One region of the Chungangia koreensis genome, then DNA from elsewhere that is predicted to be linked to it. Evidence: riboswitches for the same ligand, from Rfam matches in the RefSeq annotation. Region 1 holds a riboswitch; each other region holds the start of a gene.
What was found. Region 1 has a riboswitch for S-adenosylmethionine ahead of ACFOZY_RS10480 (O-acetylhomoserine aminocarboxypropyltransferase/cysteine synthase family protein). Riboswitches for the same ligand answer to the same signal wherever they lie in the genome.
Positions count from the first base shown of each region.

Region 2: linked by a shared signal. The riboswitch ahead of metK (methionine adenosyltransferase) and the one ahead of ACFOZY_RS10480 (O-acetylhomoserine aminocarboxypropyltransferase/cysteine synthase family protein) in region 1 are both predicted to bind S-adenosylmethionine.
Region 3: linked by a shared signal. The riboswitch ahead of ACFOZY_RS13280 (methionine ABC transporter ATP-binding protein) and the one ahead of ACFOZY_RS10480 (O-acetylhomoserine aminocarboxypropyltransferase/cysteine synthase family protein) in region 1 are both predicted to bind S-adenosylmethionine.
Region 4: linked by a shared signal. The riboswitch ahead of ACFOZY_RS00155 (methionine ABC transporter ATP-binding protein) and the one ahead of ACFOZY_RS10480 (O-acetylhomoserine aminocarboxypropyltransferase/cysteine synthase family protein) in region 1 are both predicted to bind S-adenosylmethionine.

Region 1 covers NZ_JBHSEC010000019.1:275,078-280,230, reverse strand. The annotation lists gene ACFOZY_RS10500 (DMT family transporter) at 1-457, opposite strand, end outside; gene pepT (peptidase T) at 473-1,699, opposite strand; gene ACFOZY_RS10490 (DUF2187 family protein) at 1,802-2,029, opposite strand; gene ACFOZY_RS10485 (glycerol-3-phosphate acyltransferase) at 2,130-2,753, opposite strand; SAM riboswitch class I at 2,897-3,003, shown strand; gene ACFOZY_RS10480 (O-acetylhomoserine aminocarboxypropyltransferase/cysteine synthase family protein) at 3,111-4,400, shown strand; gene metX (homoserine O-acetyltransferase MetX) at 4,419-5,153, shown strand, end outside.
Region 2 covers NZ_JBHSEC010000005.1:1,414-6,566, reverse strand. The annotation lists gene ACFOZY_RS04385 (alpha/beta hydrolase) at 1-652, opposite strand, end outside; gene ACFOZY_RS04380 (gamma carbonic anhydrase) at 770-1,282, shown strand; gene metK (methionine adenosyltransferase) at 1,334-2,530, opposite strand; SAM riboswitch class I at 2,781-2,903, opposite strand; gene pckA (phosphoenolpyruvate carboxykinase (ATP)) at 3,095-4,681, shown strand; gene ltrA (group II intron reverse transcriptase/maturase) at 4,755-5,153, opposite strand, start outside.
Region 3 covers NZ_JBHSEC010000020.1:57,830-62,982, reverse strand. The annotation lists gene ACFOZY_RS13300 (arsenate reductase family protein) at 406-765, shown strand; gene gcvH (glycine cleavage system protein GcvH) at 836-1,216, shown strand; gene ACFOZY_RS13290 (toprim domain-containing protein) at 1,395-1,736, shown strand; gene ACFOZY_RS13285 (thioredoxin family protein) at 1,747-2,049, shown strand; SAM riboswitch class I at 2,115-2,219, shown strand; gene ACFOZY_RS13280 (methionine ABC transporter ATP-binding protein) at 2,354-3,379, shown strand; gene ACFOZY_RS13275 (methionine ABC transporter permease) at 3,372-4,040, shown strand; gene ACFOZY_RS13270 (MetQ/NlpA family ABC transporter substrate-binding protein) at 4,102-4,941, shown strand; gene ACFOZY_RS13265 (dicarboxylate/amino acid:cation symporter) at 5,097-5,153, shown strand, end outside.
Region 4 covers NZ_JBHSEC010000001.1:18,926-24,078, forward strand. The annotation lists gene ACFOZY_RS00135 (hypothetical protein) at 30-440, shown strand; gene ACFOZY_RS00140 (hypothetical protein) at 809-1,486, shown strand; gene ACFOZY_RS00145 (GNAT family N-acetyltransferase) at 1,652-2,119, shown strand; gene ACFOZY_RS00150 (hypothetical protein) at 2,121-2,756, shown strand; SAM riboswitch class I at 2,872-2,984, shown strand; gene ACFOZY_RS00155 (methionine ABC transporter ATP-binding protein) at 3,128-4,147, shown strand; gene ACFOZY_RS00160 (methionine ABC transporter permease) at 4,144-4,815, shown strand; gene ACFOZY_RS00165 (MetQ/NlpA family ABC transporter substrate-binding protein) at 4,862-5,153, shown strand, end outside.

The DNA of each region.
Region 1 (5,153 bases):
GCAGCTGAATCAAAACAACTCCAACTAAAATGATCAACGAGGTCAAAAGGGATTTCACCGGAATTTGCTGTCTGATTAGTTGTTCATCATACATCGTCTGCCTTTTCACGAAGAAGAACGGAGCGAGCAATACCCCCGCAATGATCGTCAGCTGCCAAGTTCCCGCTACTAACCAACCGGGACTATAGCCAGAAGCAAAGGTCAATGGAGCGTAAAAAAGAACGAATGCTACGATGCTCCAACTTAACCAAGGAAGAGGCTTTTCCTTAATCTCTCGAAATACCGGACCGGTTCCATTCCTGATAGTGACAATCAGTAGGAGGAAGGGCAGCATGAATAGAAATCGGAGAGACGAACTCCAAAGCCAGCTTCCGCCTGACAGTTCCATGGAACGGTTCAATACAAAAGTGACCGCAAAGAATAATGACGCTAAAAGCCCCAGTGATATTTCCCTCATAAGACCACCCCTGTATTATCCGCGCTGTTCGAACAACTCTGCTACTTTAATGATCACTTCAGTTGCTTTCACCATATTGTCAGCAGATACGTACTCATATTTGCCGTGGAAGTTTTCCCCACCGCCAAAAATATTAGGTGTCGGCATTCCCATGAATGATAACTGAGAACCATCAGTTCCGCCACGAACAGGAACGACGACAGGTTCGATATCCAATTCTTTCATAGCTTCATAAGCGATATCGACAATCTCTTTAACTGGCAGGATTTTTTCGCCCATATTGTAATATTGGTCGTTGATTTCCAACTTGAGGGCTTTTTCACCGTATTCCGCTTGAAGTTTAGATGCGGCATCTTTCATCAATTGTTTCTTCGCTTCGAATTTTTCACGATCATGGTCGCGGATAATGTAAGCAAGGGTAGCTTTTTCTACATTGCCATTGAAGTTCATGAGGTGTATGAACCCTTCATAACCGTCTGTTTTTTCAGGAACCTCGTCCTCCGGCATATATGACTGGAACTTAGTGGCGATCGTGATGGCATTGACCATCTTATTCTTTGCGGAGCCAGGATGGACACTTTTCCCGTGTGTCGTCAATTTTACGCCGGCTGCATTGAAGCTTTCGTATTGTAGTTCCCCAAGTGGACCGCCGTCCATTGTATACGCGTATTTTGCACCGAATACCGGAACGTCGAATTTATGAGGGCCGCGTCCAATTTCTTCATCTGGGTTAAAGCCGACACGGATTTTTCCGTGTTTTATTTCCGGATGGTTCACCAGATATTCCATCGCTGTCATGATTTCCGCAATACCTGCTTTATCATCTGCACCTAATAGTGTCGTTCCATCGGTTGTTAGCAGGGTGTGTCCGATATAGTTTTGAAGCTCTGGAAATTCAGAAGGGGAGAGTACGGTATTAGCGTTTAATTGAATGTCTCCACCTTTGTAGTTGTCTACACGTTGAGGGTTTACATTTTTACCAGAGTAATCTGTGGCTGTATCCACGTGCGCAAGGAATCCGATTACGGGAACATCCTTATCGGTATTAGCAGGCAACGTGGCAAATAAATAGCCGTTTTCGTCCAGAGTGATTTCTTCTAAGCCGATTTCGCTGAGCTCTTTTTCTAATAAATGGAGTAGATCCCACTGTCCCGGCGTGGAAGGGCAAGTCGTACTTTCCGCATCCGATTGTGTATCTATTTTGGCATAACGGACAAGCCGTTCAATCAATATTTCTTTCATCTCTATCTCCTCCTTATTCAATGGTTTCATTTTAGCACTTTCAACTCTTTAGAGGAATTCAGAATAATAAAAAAGCAATCGCAGATGCGATTGCTTTGCATATTATGATGACTTAACCGAATACTTCTTATGAGATACCACTGTCAAATTCGATTTTGCCCCAATGCTAAGAGCGTCTTCATCTGACATTTCTACGATGACTGAGTGTTCCAAGATTTTATGGATCCGGCCTTTTACATCGAATCCATTACGCGAAAATTCAATTTCCTCGCCGACATAGCGCGCAGCCACGAAAGGACTTAATTCTTTCTCTTGTCTTGCAAATGTCAACACGATTCCCTCATTTCATTTTATCCAATGGATAAAACTTATTTTCGTACACTATTATTATAGCATACTGAAACGAGGTTCCTGTAAGTTGCTTTTTTTTTCACCGTTTAATGACAGTTCGCACCTTTTTTTCCGTCCCCTCTTTTATACGCTGGAAGTTTTCGATATGCTTCCAAAGTGCAAGTAGGAACAAACCTGCAGCGGTAACAATCGGCCAAGCACCTTCAGCCATCCACACAGCGACAACTAATAAGGTAACATATAACATGAGAACGCCGACGACGATGTAATTTGATAGAAGAGAGGCTGCGATGAAAAGAGCCAGACCGGCAAGGCCAATCCGCCAGTCGAGTGCTAGTAACACTCCAATGACTGTAGCAGTTCCTTTTCCTCCATTGAATTTCATGTAGAATGGGAAGTTATGACCAATCACAACTGCGGCTCCCGCCAAGAACAGCAACGTCCAGACCACTTCCTCGGAAAAAGCATTCCCTAACAGCATTCGTAGAACGATTATTGTTAATGCCCCTTTTCCTATATCGACCAATGCCACGAGGGCACCATATTTTTTCCCTAATACGATGGTGGCATTTGAGGCGCCTGCGTTTTTCACCCCAGTTTCTTTTAAGTCAACGCCAGACAATCTTTGTGCCAATACTGAGCCATGTGCACATCCGATGACATAGCCTGTCAGCAGAACGGCGACGATCCATATAGCCAACATCTTTCCACTTCCCTAAAGTTCATTTGTACTATTTAACGGATAGCCTTTAAAAAAGATTCATAAATAAAATAATCTTTTTTGTTTGACTTTTTCATCAATTCGCTGCATACTCTTCATCAGATGGAAAAATTGAATCGAATACACTCTTATCGAGAGCGGCGGAGGGAATAGGCCCGACGATGCCCGGCAACCGGCAATCCAATTGCTATGGTGCTAAATCCTACAGACTGGAAGGTCTGAAAGATAAGGGGAGGAATACGCGTATGCATACCCTCTTCTTAGGAAGAGGGTTTTTTATTTCCTGAAAATCCTCTCCTCCGCATTCCATCGACCCCACATCATAAAGGAGGAATACCAATGACTAATTTTCAACCCGAAACCCTGCTACTTCATGGAGGACAACAGCCGGATCCTGTAACAGGAGCCAGAGCTGTCCCGCTTTACCGTACAACTTCTTATGTGTTCCGTGATACAGAACATGCTCAGAAATTATTTGCCTTAGAGGAAAGTGGCAATATTTACTCCCGGATTATGAACCCGACTGTCGATGTATTTGAGCAGCGTATTGCACTGCTCGAGAAGGGAACTGCTGCGGTTGCTCTATCTTCAGGGATGGCTGCCATCTCGTTTGCTATTTTGAATATCGCAAGTTCTGGTGATGAGATTGTAGCTGCAAGCAATCTGTACGGGGGGACCTTCAATTTGTTTGCGGTCACGCTTCCTCGCTATGGCATTAAAGTAAAGTTCGTCGATGCTGCAGATCCGGAAAACTTCCGAGCAGCCATTACGGAAAAAACGAAAGCGATTTTTGCTGAATCCATCGGAAATCCGAGTTTACTAGTTTTAGATATTGAAGCTGTTGCGGCGATTGCAAAAGAAAACGGAGTTCCGCTAATCATTGACAATACATTCCCAAGTCCATACGGTTGCAATCCGATCGAGTTCGGTGCCAATATCGTTGTGCATTCTGCAACAAAATGGATTGGTGGTCATGGAATAGCCATTGGAGGAATTGTAGTAGATGGCGGTAACTTCGATTGGAATTCTCCGAAATTCCCATACTTTACGGAACCTGATGCTTCGTATCATGGAATTCGCTATGGCGTAGATGTTCCGAATGCAGCATTCGCTACTAAGCTGCGTGTACAATTGCTTCGAGATTTCGGACCTTGCTTGAGTCCGGATCATGCATTTGCTTTCCTACAAGGGCTGGAGACTCTTCACCTCCGCGTGGAGAAACAAAACCAGAATGCGCTTGCTGTAGCTGAATACTTATCGAATAATTCTTCTGTGGAATGGGTGAATTATATAGGGTTAGAAGGCCACCCATCATATGAAGCGGCAACAAAATACTTGAAGAACGGTTTCGGATCGGTCTTGAACTTTGGAGTCAAAGGAGGAAGAGATGCAGGGCGTAAAGTGATTGATCACGTGAAAATCTGGTCGCATGTCGCCAATGTAGGTGATTCAAAATCTCTAATTATCCACCCTGCATCGACTACTCACCAGCAGTTGAACACGGATGACTTGAAAAAGTCTGGTGTGTCAGAAGAATTAATCCGTCTTTCTGTAGGAACAGAAGCGTTAGAGGATATCGTGCAAGACCTCGGTCAGGCAATCGAAGAAGCAGTACCCGTATCTATTTAACAAAGAGGAGGGCGCAGGATGACAATTGGTGTTGTTGGAATTGGGAATTTGGTCTTAGAGTCGGGAGCACTTCTTTTGGATGTGGAGCTCGCCTATGAAATCTCTGGACCGGCAGATGCCCCGGTCATCCTCGCCTGTCATGCGTTGACTGGCAATCATCTTACAGTCGGCTCCTCTGCATTGCCCGGCTGGTGGGCGGGGCTTGTCGGACCTCAATGTCCTTTGGATACAAACCGATATCGTGTAATCACGTTTAACGTAATAGGAGGCTGCAATGGCTCGACTGGACCGCTACACATCAATCCCGAAACAGGTAAGCCATATCGTGCAGATTTTCCCTCCATTACAATCCGGGATATAGTTCACGCTGAAAAAAAGGGATTAGAGAACTTAGGGATTTCGAGGGTTTTTGCGGTCATTGGTGGTTCATTGGGCGGGATGCAGGTGCTTGAATGGGGTCTATTGTATCCGGATGATATGGAGTTGCTCATCCCGTTGGCTGTCACCCCCGAGTTGAGTGATTATGGAATTGCATTCAACTACATCGGGATCCATGCAATCGAGCAAGATCCTCATTTTAGAGCTGGAAACTATAGAAGTGCCACAGATGTAAAAGGCTTCGAAACTGCAAGGATTGCAGGTATGGTTTCATACCGGAGCCAGGAACTCTTTTCGCAACGTTTCAATCGCGAGGAGCGATCTGACGGCATTTACGAAGTGGAATCGTACATGAAACATATGGGTAGGAAAATC
Region 2 (5,153 bases), on a different contig from region 1:
GGCTTTGCATCCACCGTAATGCATATCTCGGATCTGTAATCTTGTCCCGTTCAGCTGTATGCATAAGTACCGGCATACTAATCTCTTGTCCTTTTGTCTGGAAAGTGGTTCTCATTAATCCTTGAAGTTCACTATACCAACTCGACGTAATCACAGGATTATAAAGGGGATCATCCTTTTCAAGTTTGTATACATCAAAATTACGGGTCATTTGCTTTATAGGCAGATCATGTTTGATTTTCATATTCGTCGCAATCTTACCGATTCCCGTTAATGTCTTTGGGGGAGTCTGGACTAAGTGAAGCCAAGGAGAGCTTAATACCACTCCAGCGATACTGAGTTCCTTACTATGCAATTTATTCATCATTAAAGTTGCGCCCATTCCGTGTCCGATGACAAAAAGAGGTAAATTATGAGAAAGGCCAACCTTCACCAATTCATGAACAAACTTTTCATATTCTTCAAAACTTGAATCATGGGCAGCATGTGAAAGACTTGCATCCCCGTGTCCAGGGAGATCTCCCATCACCACATGGAACCCAGCAGTACGAAACCGCTCAATCAGCCAGGCATAGCGCCGATGATGTTCATAAGCACTATGTACGATAGCAACCACAGCTTTCGGCTGCCCTTCAGCTTCCCATTTCCACATGCTATTCCCTCCTATTGTACTAGTACGTTCCCTGACTCTTTTCTATTGAAACGTTTCTCTGTTGGTGCCTAATTTGCTACTATTATTATACAATAATAAAGGAAAGAGGTGACAAAGATGATTTATCCTTATAAGGAAAAAACCCCACAAATTGACCCATCCGTTTATATTGCGGATTATACGACTATTTCGGGCGATGTAACGATTGGGCCTGAATCATCGGTATGGTTCAATTCCGTCATCCGGGGTGATGTTGCACCAACGATTATTGGCAAAAAAGTGAACATCCAAGATTTATGCTGTCTTCATCAAAGTCCTGGAAACCCACTTATTTTAGAGGACAATGTAACGATTGGCCATCAAGTGACGCTACATAGTTGTATTGTGCGAAAAGGGGCATTAGTCGGAATGGGGTCCATCATTTTAGACGGTGCTGAAATTGGAGAAGGCGCCTTCATCGGAGCAGGTACACTGGTACCGCCTGGAAAGAAAATTCCTCCAGGTATGTTGGCTTTCGGCAGTCCAGTAAAAGTTGTCCGTGAACTAAATGATGAAGACAAAATGGAAATGAATCGCATTTACAACGAGTACGCTGAAAAGGCACAAATTTATAAACAACATCAAAAATGACAAATGAAAAGGAATCTGCTTACCCTTACAGGTTTGCAGATTCCTTCTTATTTATAATCCTGCTTTTTCTTTCAATGCAGCAGCCTTATCAGTTTTCTCCCAAGGAACATCGATATCCGTACGGCCGAAGTGACCATACGCAGCTGTTTGCTTGTAAATCGCACGGCGTAGATCAAGCATCTTAATAATACCTGCAGGACGAAGGTCGAATAACTCGCGTACCCACTCGACAAGATCTTTTTCTTCTGCCTTACCAGTTCCAAATGTATCAATTGCAATGGATACCGGTTTGGCCACACCGATTGCATATGCCAATTGGACTTCACAACGATCAGCAAGACCTGCTGCAACGATGTTCTTTGCTACATAACGCGCAGCATATGCCGCAGATCGGTCCACCTTTGTCGGATCCTTACCGGAAAATGCACCGCCTCCATGGCGTGCATAACCTCCATATGTGTCTACGATGATTTTACGGCCAGTAAGACCTGCATCCCCTTGAGGTCCGCCGATCACGAAACGGCCTGTCGGATTAATGAAGTACTTTGTGTTTTCGTCGATCAATTCAGCAGGAACTACCGGCTGAATTACATACTCTTTAAGATTGCGCTGAATTTGTTCAAGTGTCACTTCCGGATGATGCTGAGTTGAAATGACTATCGTATCGATGCGCACCGGATTATTGTTTTCATCATATTCAACCGTGACTTGCGTTTTTCCATCCGGACGCAAGTAAGGAAGAATGTCCTCTTTTCTTACTTCAGCTAAACGGCGTGCCAATTTGTGCGCCAAACTGATTGGAAGCGGCATAAGCTCTGGTGTTTCATTACAAGCAAAACCGAACATCAGACCTTGGTCTCCTGCTCCGATTGCTTCAAGTTCTGCATCACTCATTGACCCTTCACGTGCTTCCAAAGCCTGATCAACGCCCATTGCGATATCAGCGGATTGCTCATCAATGGCAGTCAATACAGCCGAAGTCTCTGAGTCAAAACCATATTTAGCGCGTGTGTAGCCGATTTCACGAACAGTTTCACGAACAACTTTCGGAATATCGACATAAGTCGATGTCGTGATTTCCCCTGCTACTAAAACAAGTCCTGTTGTAACAGTCGTTTCACATGCCACACGTGCATTAGGGTCTTCTGTCAAAATGGCATCCAAAATCGCATCAGAGATCTGATCACAAATTTTATCCGGATGTCCTTCCGTTACGGATTCCGACGTAAATAGACGGCGATTTGTCAATTGTATTCCTCCTTCAAATCGTGCGAGATTGCTCTCAAGTTTGATACGGTACTCATTTCCCATGTCAAGTCTTCCCGAAGGTTTGAACTTCTATAGCCGTTCCGGGCTTCTGCACACGAGGTTCAGGTCGATTCGTCCAAAAAAAAACTTTCCCCAACAGACGAACTCCATGCCATGACCCATATCGATCATCTTCCGCTGAAGTCCTTCACTAAATGAGGAAAGGATTCTCTTCTTAAAACACCTTTCACTCTTATCGTCCAAGGTCAATTCCTTGCCTCAGGTTGAGCACCTTTGCCATTACTACTTTGTTCATAACAACAGGTTGCCGGGTTTCATAGGGCCTGACCCCTCCACCTGCTCGGAATAAGAGTATCCGTTCAATTTTACATCATACGAAAACAGTCTGTTCGTGTCAATTGATTTCAATTGTTACAATTTATTGATGAACAATTAAAAGACTTGTGCATACAATTAGTATAGTTTATTATCTAAATGTGTTATACTAATTCACACGAAATGACCTATTAAGTTAGGAATATCAGCGAAGGAAGGTACATATCCATGATTTCAGCGAAAATTGATAATGGGCTTAAAGAATTAATGGCAAGTGAACATGTGCATATCCAGTTATCTGTACCCCAATTGGTAGAAAAAGCAACATCCCGCGGGGAAGCAGTATTATCTTCAACTGGTGCATTGACTGCCGAAACCGGCAAATACACTGGCCGTTCGCCTAAAGACAAATTTATTGTCGAAGAGCCTTCCTCCTTTGAAAAAATAGATTGGGGCTCTGTTAATCAGCCGATTGCTGCAGACAAATTCGATGCTTTATATAATAAAGTACTGAACCACTTAAAGACAAGAGATGAGCTTTTCGTTTTCAAAGGATTTGCAGGGGCAGATCCAGAATCACGCCTTGCCATTCAAGTCGTGAATGAATTCGCTTGGCATAATCTTTTTGTTCATCAATTATTCATCCGTCCAACAGAAGATGAATTAAAAACACATGAATCTCAATTCACGATTGTTTCTGCACCAACATTCAAAGCGGATCCTGCAGTAGATGGTACAAATTCTGAAACATTCATCATCGTTTCAATGGAAAAACGCATTGTTCTAATTGGCGGTACTGAATATGCTGGAGAAATGAAAAAATCCATCTTCTCCATTATGAACTACTTGCTCCCTGAACAAGGTATTCTACCAATGCACTGCTCGGCTAACGTAGGTGAAGACGGTGATGTTGCTTTGTTCTTCGGTCTTTCCGGAACAGGAAAAACGACACTATCTGCAGATGCCGACCGTAAACTGATTGGTGACGATGAGCATGGTTGGTCTGACAATGGAGTTTTCAACATCGAAGGTGGTTGCTACGCGAAGTGTATCAATCTATCCGAAGAGAAGGAGCCACAAATTTTTAATGCGATCCAATTCGGCGCTGTCCTTGAAAACGTGGTATTGGATGAGCAAACACGCAAACCGGATTACGATAATGGTTCCCTTACTGAAAATACTCGTGCAGCTTATCCCATCCAGGCGATCGACAATATCGTTGAGCCGTCCGTAGCGGGACATCCGAAAGCAATCATCTTCTTGACTGCTGATGCATTCGGCGTACTGCCTCCAATCAGTAAATTGACGAAAGAACAAGCCATGTACCACTTCCTAAGTGGTTTCACTTCTAAACTTGCTGGAACAGAACGTGGTATCACTACTCCGCAAGCAACGTTCTCAACTTGCTTCGGTTCACCGTTCCTGCCACTTCCTGCTGCTGTATATGCTGAAATGCTCGGAGACAAAATCGACCAGCATGGTTCACAAGTATTCTTGGTGAATACTGGCTGGACTGGCGGCGAATACGGTGTAGGTAGCCGTATGAAGCTAAGTTATACACGTGCTATGGTAAGAGCTGCCCTAAACGGAGAATTGAACAATATACAAACGGAAGTAAATGAAATTTTCGGCCTTGAAATGCCGAAAGAAATTCCAGGTGTTCCTTCTGAAGTTCTAAATCCACGCAATGCGTGGGAAGATAAAGCGGCGTATGACGTCAAAGCAAAAGAATTGGCGAGCCAATTCCGTGAAAACTTCAAAAAGTTCAGCCATGTAGATCCTACAATCCCTCTTAAAGGTGGCCCATTAGCTTAATCGAGTAGGAGGGGGTGACTAACCCCCGACCTCTCACACCACCGTACGTACCGTTCGGTATACGGCGGTTCAATTAAGATGATTGACGCAAACTTTCATAACGGAAATATAGACTTTCGAGCCCTTGGGAACTCCAAAAGGAGTTCCCGAGGGTTCTGTGCATGATGGGGCTATTTGAGACTCGCCAATATCCTTTCCGCGAGTTTCCCCATTCATAAGCTTTCCATTGTGGAACGCCTATGCCAATGAGTTTCCTCACCCGTGTTCTTGGGTTCTTCCAATCCTTCCACATGCACATCCGAAGTCTTCTACGAATCCACGAATCCAAGTGCTTCAATATACTCGGCGTATCAGCCAGAGCGAAGTATCCGCACCATCCTTTTAAGTATTGATTTAATTTCCCAATCCGGTATTCCATAGTGTAGGGCTTCTTCCGTGAAGTGATTTCCCGGATTCTCTTCTTCATCCGTTC
Region 3 (5,153 bases), on a different contig from region 1:
TCAGCCTCCTCGTCACTACGTTCCTGCGGGGTCTTCAGCTCAAGCTATTCCCACAGGAGTCTACGTGGAGAGAACTGCTTGTTATACAATTTTGAATGAATTTATCCACATAATACTATCTATTTTAGTATGTGCAATAAGCGGAAGGCGGCGACTCCTGCGGGACAGCGAGACAGTCCAAGACCCCGCAAGCGCAGCGAGGAGGCTTGGCGCGAGCCCGCGGAAAGCGACCGTCTGGAGAGATTGCTCCAGATATATCTTCTGCAGTAATAATAATTCTTTTTTAAACTTTACGATCGATTAGTCGATATGCATTGTTTTATCCTATTGAACCGAAGCATCCTGTCAAAGAAAGGACTTGTTCAATTCATTTTGATACAATGAAAAGAAAAAAGGAGATAATCCATGACACTTACATACTATGGTTATCCAAAATGCGGCACGTGCAGAAAAGCAAAGAAATGGCTGGACGAACAAGGGATCGACTATACCGACAATAATATTGCGGAAACCCCTCCGTCTGCTGAACAATTAAAGGAATATATCCAAAACAGCGGACTACCCCTTAAAAAGTTCTTCAATACAAGCGGTCTCAAATACAAAGAGTTAAATCTAAAGGACAAGCTACCAACAATGTCTGATGAAGAACAAATTCAATTACTTGCGTCAGATGGAATGCTGATTAAACGGCCGATTGTTTCAGATGGAAAAAAGGTCACTGTCGGCTTTAAAGAAAATGAATTTGAAGAGGCGTGGAGTCGTTAAATCATCTTGTATTTCAAGTGAAATTATGTAACACTTATGCTGAATGTATTTAAATGCTGGAGGGGTCCAAATGAGCTTGCCAAAAGAACTTAAATATTCAAAAGAACACGAATGGGTAAAACTTGAAGACGGCAAAGTACGTATCGGCATTACAGAATTTGCACAATCCGAACTAGGTGATATCGTATTTGTTGAGCTGCCGCAAGTCGGCGACGACATTAAAGTTGACGATGCTTTCGGAAGTGTGGAATCTGTTAAGACGGTTTCAGAACTTTATGCGCCAATCAGCGGTAAAGTAGTGGAAGTGAATGGACGTTTAGAAGACAGCCCGGAATTGGTTAACGAAGATTCCTACGGTGACGCGTGGATGATAGTGGTTGAGCCTGCCGATTTGGCGGAGTTGGATGCTCTATTATCTGCTGAAGAATATGAAGAATTGATCAATGCCTGAGCATACATGAAAACGCCGACATTCTGCCGGCGTTTTTTTCATTAACTATAAAAAGTGAATGAAACCGTGTGGAAAGGTGGATAACGGTTCATTTAGGGTAAAATGTTCGTATAGATGATCCGGAGAGTCAATTTACCCAATGGTATCTGCCGGAAAACGGTGATTAGGGGTGCTTGCGATGTTTGGTGAAAAAGTGATCATTGTAGAAGGTCTTTCTGATAAGAAAAGGATTGAGCCGCTCATAGCAGAACCTGTCGTCATTTTGTGTACGAATGGGACAGTTAGCCCGACGAGGCTGGAAGAACTGATGGCACCATATGATGGATCGGAACTTTTTGTCTTTGTCGATGCTGATAAATCGGGCGAGAAATTGAGAGCATTGTTTAAACGAGAATACCCAGAGGCGATGCATTTATATACAGAACCAGTTTATCGTGAGGTGGCTACCACCCCTATTAAAGTTTTAGCAAACCTACTAATGGCTGCAAATATTGATATACGCAGCGAATTTTTTGTGTAAGGGTGATTCGATGTTAGAATGGACGCGTGCGGACTTTGAACAGCAAAAAGAACAATCGAATGTTACAGCGTTTTACTTATATACGCCTTTATGCGGCACGTGCCAAGTCGCTGGAAAAATGATGGACGTTGTCGCGGAATTGGTTAAGGATGTGCCGATCGGCAAGGCCAATCTCAATTATTTGGAAGACTTGGCGATCGATTATGAAATCGAAAGCGTTCCGTGCCTCGTAATTACCGAGAACGGTGAATTGAAAGAAAAAATTTACGCTTTTCAGTCTGTTCCACATCTATATGAAAAATTGAAGAAATGACCTTGACGAAGATACTTTGCCGTGTTAAAGTAACCATTAATGTGTTTCATAATTGAATATGTTTGCTCTTATTGCGAGAGGTGGAGGGATGTGCCCGATGAAACCCGGCAACCGTCATGAAAATGAAATGGTGCCAATTCACACAAAGCGAAGGCTTTGGTAGATGAGAGAATGGACGATCGTTTTTACGTATGCGTAACCTTTCTGCTCTTCTTGCGGAAAGGTTTTTATTTTGGGGTAAGAATATAGATAGAACGCCAATTATTGAGACATACAGGAAATTTGGTTCGGAGGTGAGAAGGATTTGATTGAGTTAACTAACATTACGAAAACTTTCCAAACGGATAAAGGAACGTTGACTGCCGTGGACAGTGTGAACCTTTCGGTACGTCAAGGTGAAATATTTGGTGTGATCGGCTATAGTGGTGCCGGAAAAAGTACATTGATCCGGTTGTTGAACGGATTGGAAAAGCCTACTGCCGGAACGGTTACTGTGAACGGACAAGAAATTTCATCCATTAGTGGTCAGAAGCTGCGGAACGCCCGACAGAAAGTCAGCATGATCTTCCAGCATTTCAACTTGCTTTGGTCCAGAACGGTTGCCGAAAATATCGAATTCCCTCTTGAAATAGCAGGGGTTGCTAAAGAACAACGAAAAAAACGTGTTCTAGAACTAATCGAATTGGTCGGTCTCACTGGGAGAGAAAATGCTTTTCCGTCACAACTATCAGGTGGACAAAAGCAGCGCGTCGGAATTGCACGTGCCCTCGCCAATGAACCGGAAGTCCTTCTCTGTGATGAAGCGACATCGGCTCTGGATCCGGAAACGACGGATTCCATTTTGGAGTTGCTGGTGGATATTAATGAGCGATTGGGATTGACGATTGTCCTCATTACTCATGAAATGCACGTCATCCGTAAAATCTGTCATCGTGTTGCTGTAATGGAAGCAGGAAAAGTAGTGGAGTTAGGAAATGTGTTGGAGGTATTCCAATCTCCGAAACAACAGATCACGAAGCGATTTGTAGCTCAAATTACCGAGTCGGGGGATTCTATAGAAACGGTTTCGAAATTATTGAGTCAATTTAACACCGGTAAGCTCATCAAGCTTATATTCGTAGGTGATCGAACTGAACAGCCAATCCTTTCGAGATTGATCAGAAATTTCGATGTGGAAGTGAATATTGCTCACGGCAATGTTTCTCATACGAAGGGTGGAGCTTACGGAACCCTGATCCTTCACATTGACGGGAAACCCGAATTGATCAATCAGGCTATCCAGTTCCTTCATGATGAAGGAGTCAAAACGGAGGTGTTAACACATGCTTAGTCAGTTATTTCCGAATGTCGACTGGGAACTGATGTGGGAAGCAACTCTCGAGACACTGTATATGACAGCGATCGCAACTGCACTGACTTTTGTAATCGGTCTTGCTTTAGGGATTTTGCTCTTTTTGACAAGTCCTCATCAATTATGGGCGAATCGGTTTTCAAATATATTAACAGGTGCATTCGTGAATATATTCAGATCGATTCCATTCATTATTTTAATCATCCTATTAATACCGTTGACGAAATTCTTGCTCGGCTCCATCCGCGGACCGAATGCAGCTTTGCCGGCTCTGATAATCGGAGCGGCACCGTTCTATGCAAGGATGGTATTGATTGCACTTCGTGAGATTGATAAAGGGGTAATTGAGGCAGCGAGATCAATGGGTGCCAAGACTTCGACAATCATATTCAAAGTACTCTTCCCCGAGTCATTACCAGCTTTACTTTCCGGTATTACCGTCACTGCCATTGCTCTGATTGGCTATACCGCGATGGCTGGAATCATTGGTGCCGGCGGACTTGGAAACCTTGTTTATATGGACGGTTTCCAGCGAAGCAGGGAAGACGTTACATTTGTAGGTACAGTTTTAATCTTAATCATGGTGTTCCTCATCCAGTGGATCGGGGATTCCATTACATCCAGGATTGACAAACGATAAGGTGACAACGGGGGAACCCGTCCACATAGACATTTTGAAGACAAAAGGAGAGTTTACAACGATGAAGAAGTTTGTAGCAGGAATTGTATTATCCGTCAGTGCTTTAGCATTAGCAGCTTGCGGAACAAGTGATGAAGGATCTTCGAACGGATCCGGCAATGGCAGCGAACTGAAAGAATTGAAAGTTGGTGCTTCCAATACTCCACATGCTGTCATTTTAGAGCAAGCGAAGCCGCTTCTTGAAGAAAAAGGCATCGAGCTTGTAATCGAGGAATATACAGAGTACGTTATGCCAAACCAAGACTTGGATTCTGGTGATTTGGACGCTAACTACTTCCAACACATTCCGTACCTTGAATTGCAAATCAAAGACCACGGCTATGACTTTGTCAATGCTGGTGGCATCCATATCGAACCAATCGGAATCTATTCGAAGAAATATAAATCTCTTGATGAACTTCCGGACGGGGCAACTGTTTTGATGAGTAACTCTGTTGCTGACCATGGCCGTGTACTTTCTCTATTGGAAGCTCAAGGGCTGATCAAGCTTGAGGAAGGCATCGACAAAACTGCAGCTGAAGTTAAAAACATTTTAGACAATCCAAAGAACCTTCAGTTTGATGCAGATTACGACCCAGCACTTTTACCTCAAATGTATGAAAATGAAGAAGGGGACATTGTCGTCATCAATTCAAACTTTGCCATCGACAATGGTTTAAACCCGATTGAAGATTCTATTGCAATCGAAGGATCTGAATCTCCTTATGTAAATGTTATTGCAGTACGTGCTGGAGATGAAAACAAAGAAGAAATTAAAGCGTTGGTAGAAGTGTTACATTCAAAAGAAATCCAAGATTTCATCGTTGAAGAGTGGGGCGGCTCTGTCGTACCAGTTGAATAGTAGGGAAACGAGGCACCGGGCAACCGGTGTTTTTTTGTTATCCTAAGATACTGACTATTTCGACTTTTAGGTAAACCATTCACTTTTATAATTCAATGTGTTAAAGTGGGTTTATTATTTAGAAAAGACAAATGTACATATGGGGAGGACATGAAATGAAGATTAAAATTAATCTGATTTGGCGCATTGTCATTGCAATAGCTTTGGGTGTT
Region 4 (5,153 bases), on a different contig from region 1:
AGAAAAGACAGAATCGAGGCGAAATGTGGATGATCAGAAAAGGTAGATTTGGCAAATGGAAAAACAAAGAGTATGAACTCTTTTTCTATCAAGGCAAATATTTCTTGCGTACTAACGACATCCAAGACAAAGACCTCGGTTTTACGCCGATTGAAGAAGGTAAAGGTCAATTGGTGAAAGAAACAGCAATCCGAGATCTGGAAGATGCATACGAAATTGTCCCGTATGCAATGGTCGAAGGACACAGATTAAATGTCGAAGGGTTCGATTTTGAAACGAAGATAGTCGCGCTTACTTCTAATAATCCATATGCAAAAGAAAAATTGGGCATGCGTCCATATGGCCGTCACGAGTACATCATTGAATTGCCGTTTGACCGTGTTCAATTGGAAGAAGAAAAAGTTTCCTTGTTCGATGCTATCATTCGCACAGGACATTAATAGAATATTTTTATGTAAGTAACGCCGGAGCACAGATCCGGCGTTTTTATAATTCAAGGGGGAAACACACAACTTTGTAAACAAAGTCAACCGTTCTTCTCTTCCATTCCCCTTTTTAAAAGAGATAAACATAGTTTTTTGATTAATGGCCCGAAAATTAGGATTAAATTTTTTACAAGTAGGATTCAACACTCTGGGGTAAGGATTAAATCAATTTTAAGTAGGATTAAAACGAATTTAAGTAGGATTAATCCAATCCCGTGCTCAGAAAAAATATGATATTCATTAACACTCCAGGCAAAAAAGCGGACTTAAAGCTGTTTCTTTGTTACAACGGAAGTAACAAGAAGCTAAGGGGTGTGTCAGTTATGAAGATTGAATCCATTACAATGATGGCTGGACATTTAGAAGAAATGAAATATTTCTATACAGAAACCATGGGATTTTCGCTCCAGAGCCAAGGCACAGATTACTTCCGGATAGCCGCGGGCAATACCGAGATTGAATTCAAGCAAGCAGACAACAATCCTTATTATCATTTCGCCTTTGATATTCCTGATAATCAGTTTGAAGAGGCAAAGAATTGGACGAAGGAACGTGTACCATTACTGATTGAGGAGGGGGAAGATGAAGCTTTTTTTGAACATTTTCCTGCCAGAGCGTTTTACTTTGAAGATCCCGCTGGAAATATTGTGGAATTTATAGCGCGACCGACAATCACTGAAAACCGTGTTCATCCATTTACGGTTGAGAGCATTTATTACGTCAGCGAAATGAGTTTAGTCGTTGAAGATCCTAAAGAAGCATATGATGTTTTAAACCAATTAGGTGTTCCTGAACGGGATCGGAAGGAACCGAATCCCGCTGGTTTAACGTTCATGGGTCAGCGACAAGAAGGCTCGTTCTTACTGCTTACTCCACCAGGAAGAAGATGGTACTTCTCTGACAAAGTATCTGCCGTTTTCCCAATGGAAGTTACATTGAACGATGGACAGCGTGTCCAAATCGACGAAGATCATGTTTTAAGAGTTTTGAAAGGGATATGAAAGTTGTGTAGGTCCGTGTAGCACGACCAACGGACAGTGTTCATGTATACAAGTGGAATGATTGTTAGTTGAGTCGGTGAATTTCACCGGCTTTTTTTATTTTTGGCAGGAATACAAACAAAATAAGGAGAATAAGTCAAAAATCAAACCAAGCGAGGTATTGAAATGGTCAAATTGATCATCGTCACAAGAGAGAATTGGAAAGAAGCATTGAATCTAACTGTTGCAGACGAACAAAAAGGCTTTGTACCGACTGTCGCTGTATCTCTTTCTAAGGTCTACATTAAACCGGATGGGGACAATGTCGAATATATTCCGTTTGCGATTTACGACCAACATCAAATGGTTGGATTCGTCATGCATGCTTATGAGGAAAAAACGACAGACAGTTATTGGATTAACGGATTCTTCATTGATCACGAATTTCAAGGAAAGGGCTTCGGAAAAGCAGCCTTATCGGAAATGATTCAGTGGATCACAGAACGGCATCCGCGTTGCGAAGTCATCCGTTTAACAGTTGATCCGGACAATGAGTGGGCAAAAAAGCTTTACGTGAGTTCCGGTTTCCAACCGACAGACTTAAAGTTTGGAGAGGAAGTCGTCTATCAGTTACCGGTGAATGGGGGAATGTAGGATGAAAGGTTATGTAAGTGGATATAAAGAAATGATTATTCCATTCAATTATTTCACGAGAGAGGAGGCGGTTGGACTGATGGTCGTGTTGCCCGGTTCAGGCTATACAGCACAGGCGCCGTTACTTCATTACGCAAATCATTTCTCTGAACAACTACACTATGACTTATTGCAAGTGACATACAATTATAATGACGAGGCATATGACGATTTTACGAATGAAGAGCTTGGTGAAGCTATTAAAATTGATGTACAAACAGTCATTGACGCTATTTTGGGAAAGAAACACTACCCAAATTATTGCTTCATTGCGAAATCACTTGGAACAATCGCACTTAGCTCCGAATTAATGAGAGAAGAGTTCAAGAATGCCAAGGCCGTTTGGCAAACACCTCTGATTCATCGGGAGGATGTGCTCACTTCGATGAGGAACAGCACACAGAAAGGACTATCGATTATTGGGGATGCAGACCAAATTTATAGCGAAGAGCGAGTGGCCTTGGTAGAGCAGAATCCAAATATGATTAGTAAAGTGATTCCTCGTGTAGGGCATGCATTGGATGTTGAAGGAAATGCTTTAAAATCGATTGATATACTGAAAGAAGTCATGACAGAAATACAAGAATTCCTTAAATGAGAAAACCCTTTCAACTATCAGAATAGTTTTATTTTATTAAGTTAGTTGACTTTTCTGCTTTAAAGTCCTAAAGTAAGAATCAATTCTTGCAACAATCGAATAGCAATACATCACTTTCTTATCCAGAGAGATCGAGGGACAGGCCCTATGACATCTCGGCAGCTGGTTCATGACGAATGAACTCTGTGCCAATTCCTGCAAATGCTTATTGCATTTGAAAGATGAGAACGAGATGGTTTTCTTAATGGGAGCCTTCTTTTTTCTTGTGGATAAGAAAAAAGAGGGCTCTTTTTCGTTCGGTAAAAGAAAGGTAGATGACTGCACACAGCATTGTCTGCAAAGAATCAGTTACAGCTTGAGGAGGCAAAAGCATGATCGAATTTAAGCAGGCGGCCAAGACATTCCGGCTCGCCAACCGGGAGGTGCATGCAGTAAAGGAGGTATCTCTCTCCGTCGAGCAGGGAGAAATCTTCGGAATCATCGGTTTTAGTGGCGCTGGGAAAAGTACGTTGCTCCGCTTGGTCAATATGTTGGAACGGCCGACAAGCGGTACGGTTTCCGTACAGGGAGTAGACGTAGCAAGTCTTTCGCAGAAGGAGTTACGCAAACTTCGCCGCCGGATCGGGATGATCTTCCAAAACTTTAACTTATTCAACTCACGGACAGTTGCGGGAAATGTAGCGTATCCGTTGAAATTGGCAGGAGTGCCGAAGAAGGAAATCAATGAACGTGTCGCAGAATTGCTGAGATTTGTTGGTTTGTCCGATAAAGCAAACGATTATCCGGAACAGCTGTCAGGCGGTCAGAAACAGCGGGTCGGCATAGCGCGGGCACTTGCTACATCGCCGGATATTCTAATCTGTGACGAAGCCACTTCTGCTCTCGATCCGGATACAACGGCAGAAATCCTGAAACTCTTAAAAAAGGTCAATAAAGATTTAGGATTAACGATTTTATTGATTACACATGAGATGAACGTCATTCAAACGATTTGTGATCGGGTCGCTGTCATGGAGAATGGGGAAGTCATCGAGCAGGGCTCGGTATTTGACACTTTCACGGACCCGCAACATTCGACGACACAAAGGTTTATCGAATCTGTACAAAAAGATCGTCCGTCCGATCATTTGTTGAATGAATGGAGGGAACGAGGCGGTAAACGCCTATACCGTGTCATCTTCAAAGGAGAAGTGGCAGGGGATCCTGTGTTATCCCGAGTTACCCGGAAGTATGGAGTCGATGTGAATATCGTGTATGGTTCTGTACGCGAGTTACAACAGAAGCTTATAGGAAACCTGTTAGTTTCTTTTGAAGGTGATGAGACCTTAATCCAACAAGTCATCAGTGATTTAAACAACATGGTGGAGATTGAGGAGGTGTCCGTAGAATGACCAGCATGAAGGTAGATTGGGAAACATTTTGGCCGAGGATCGTTGAGGCAACAGGAGAAACGATCCTGATGGTGGCCATCACCCTAATTTTAGGTTCGATTTTTGGGATTGCCATTGGGCTAACGCTCTACGTTACTCGTAGAGGAAACCTTCTTGAGAACCGCATTATTTTTAACTTACTGAACTTCTTGATTAATCTCATACGTCCCATTCCGTTCATCATTTTCCTATTTGCGATCAGTCCATTAACCCGGATTGTTGTAGGAAGTTCGATTGGTATTGGCGGAGCGGTATTCCCCATGACGATTGTTGCAGCATTTTCAATCGCCCGTGTAGTCGAGAACAATTTAGTCAGTATCGATCCTGGTGTAGTAGAAGCTGCAAAAGCAATGGGAGCGAGTCCATACCAAATTATTTTTACAGTTTTAATCCCGGAAGCGCTTGGACCGTTAGTGTTGGGTCTAACATTCATGAGCATCAGTCTGATTGACTTCTCCGCGATGGCCGGAACTGTCGGGGCAGGCGGTCTCGGACATATAGCACAGACGTACGGTTATCAGCGTTTCGACTGGAGTGTCATGCTTGTAACGGTTGTGATCTTAATTACCCTAGTGCAAATTGCGCAATGGATCGGAAACACATTATCACGAAAAATTATGCGACGTTAAATACGATACGAACGACATAAAACATATAAAAGAGGAGATATACATCATGAAAAAAATCTGGTTATTCCTATTTGTCTTACTAGCGGCAACAGTATTAGCAGCTTGTGGCGACTCCGCTTCAAGTGAAGGTGGAGACTCAGAAACTAAAAAAGTAAAAATCGGTGTCACAGGAACTGACGGTGAAGTATGGCCGATCTTGAAAAAGAAAGCTGCAGCAGAAGGCATTGAAATTGAACTGATCGAGTTTGCTGACTACTCACTTCCTAACAAAGCATTACAAGACGGTGACATTGACTTGAACTCATTCCAACACATTGCATTCCTTAGTGCATTCACAG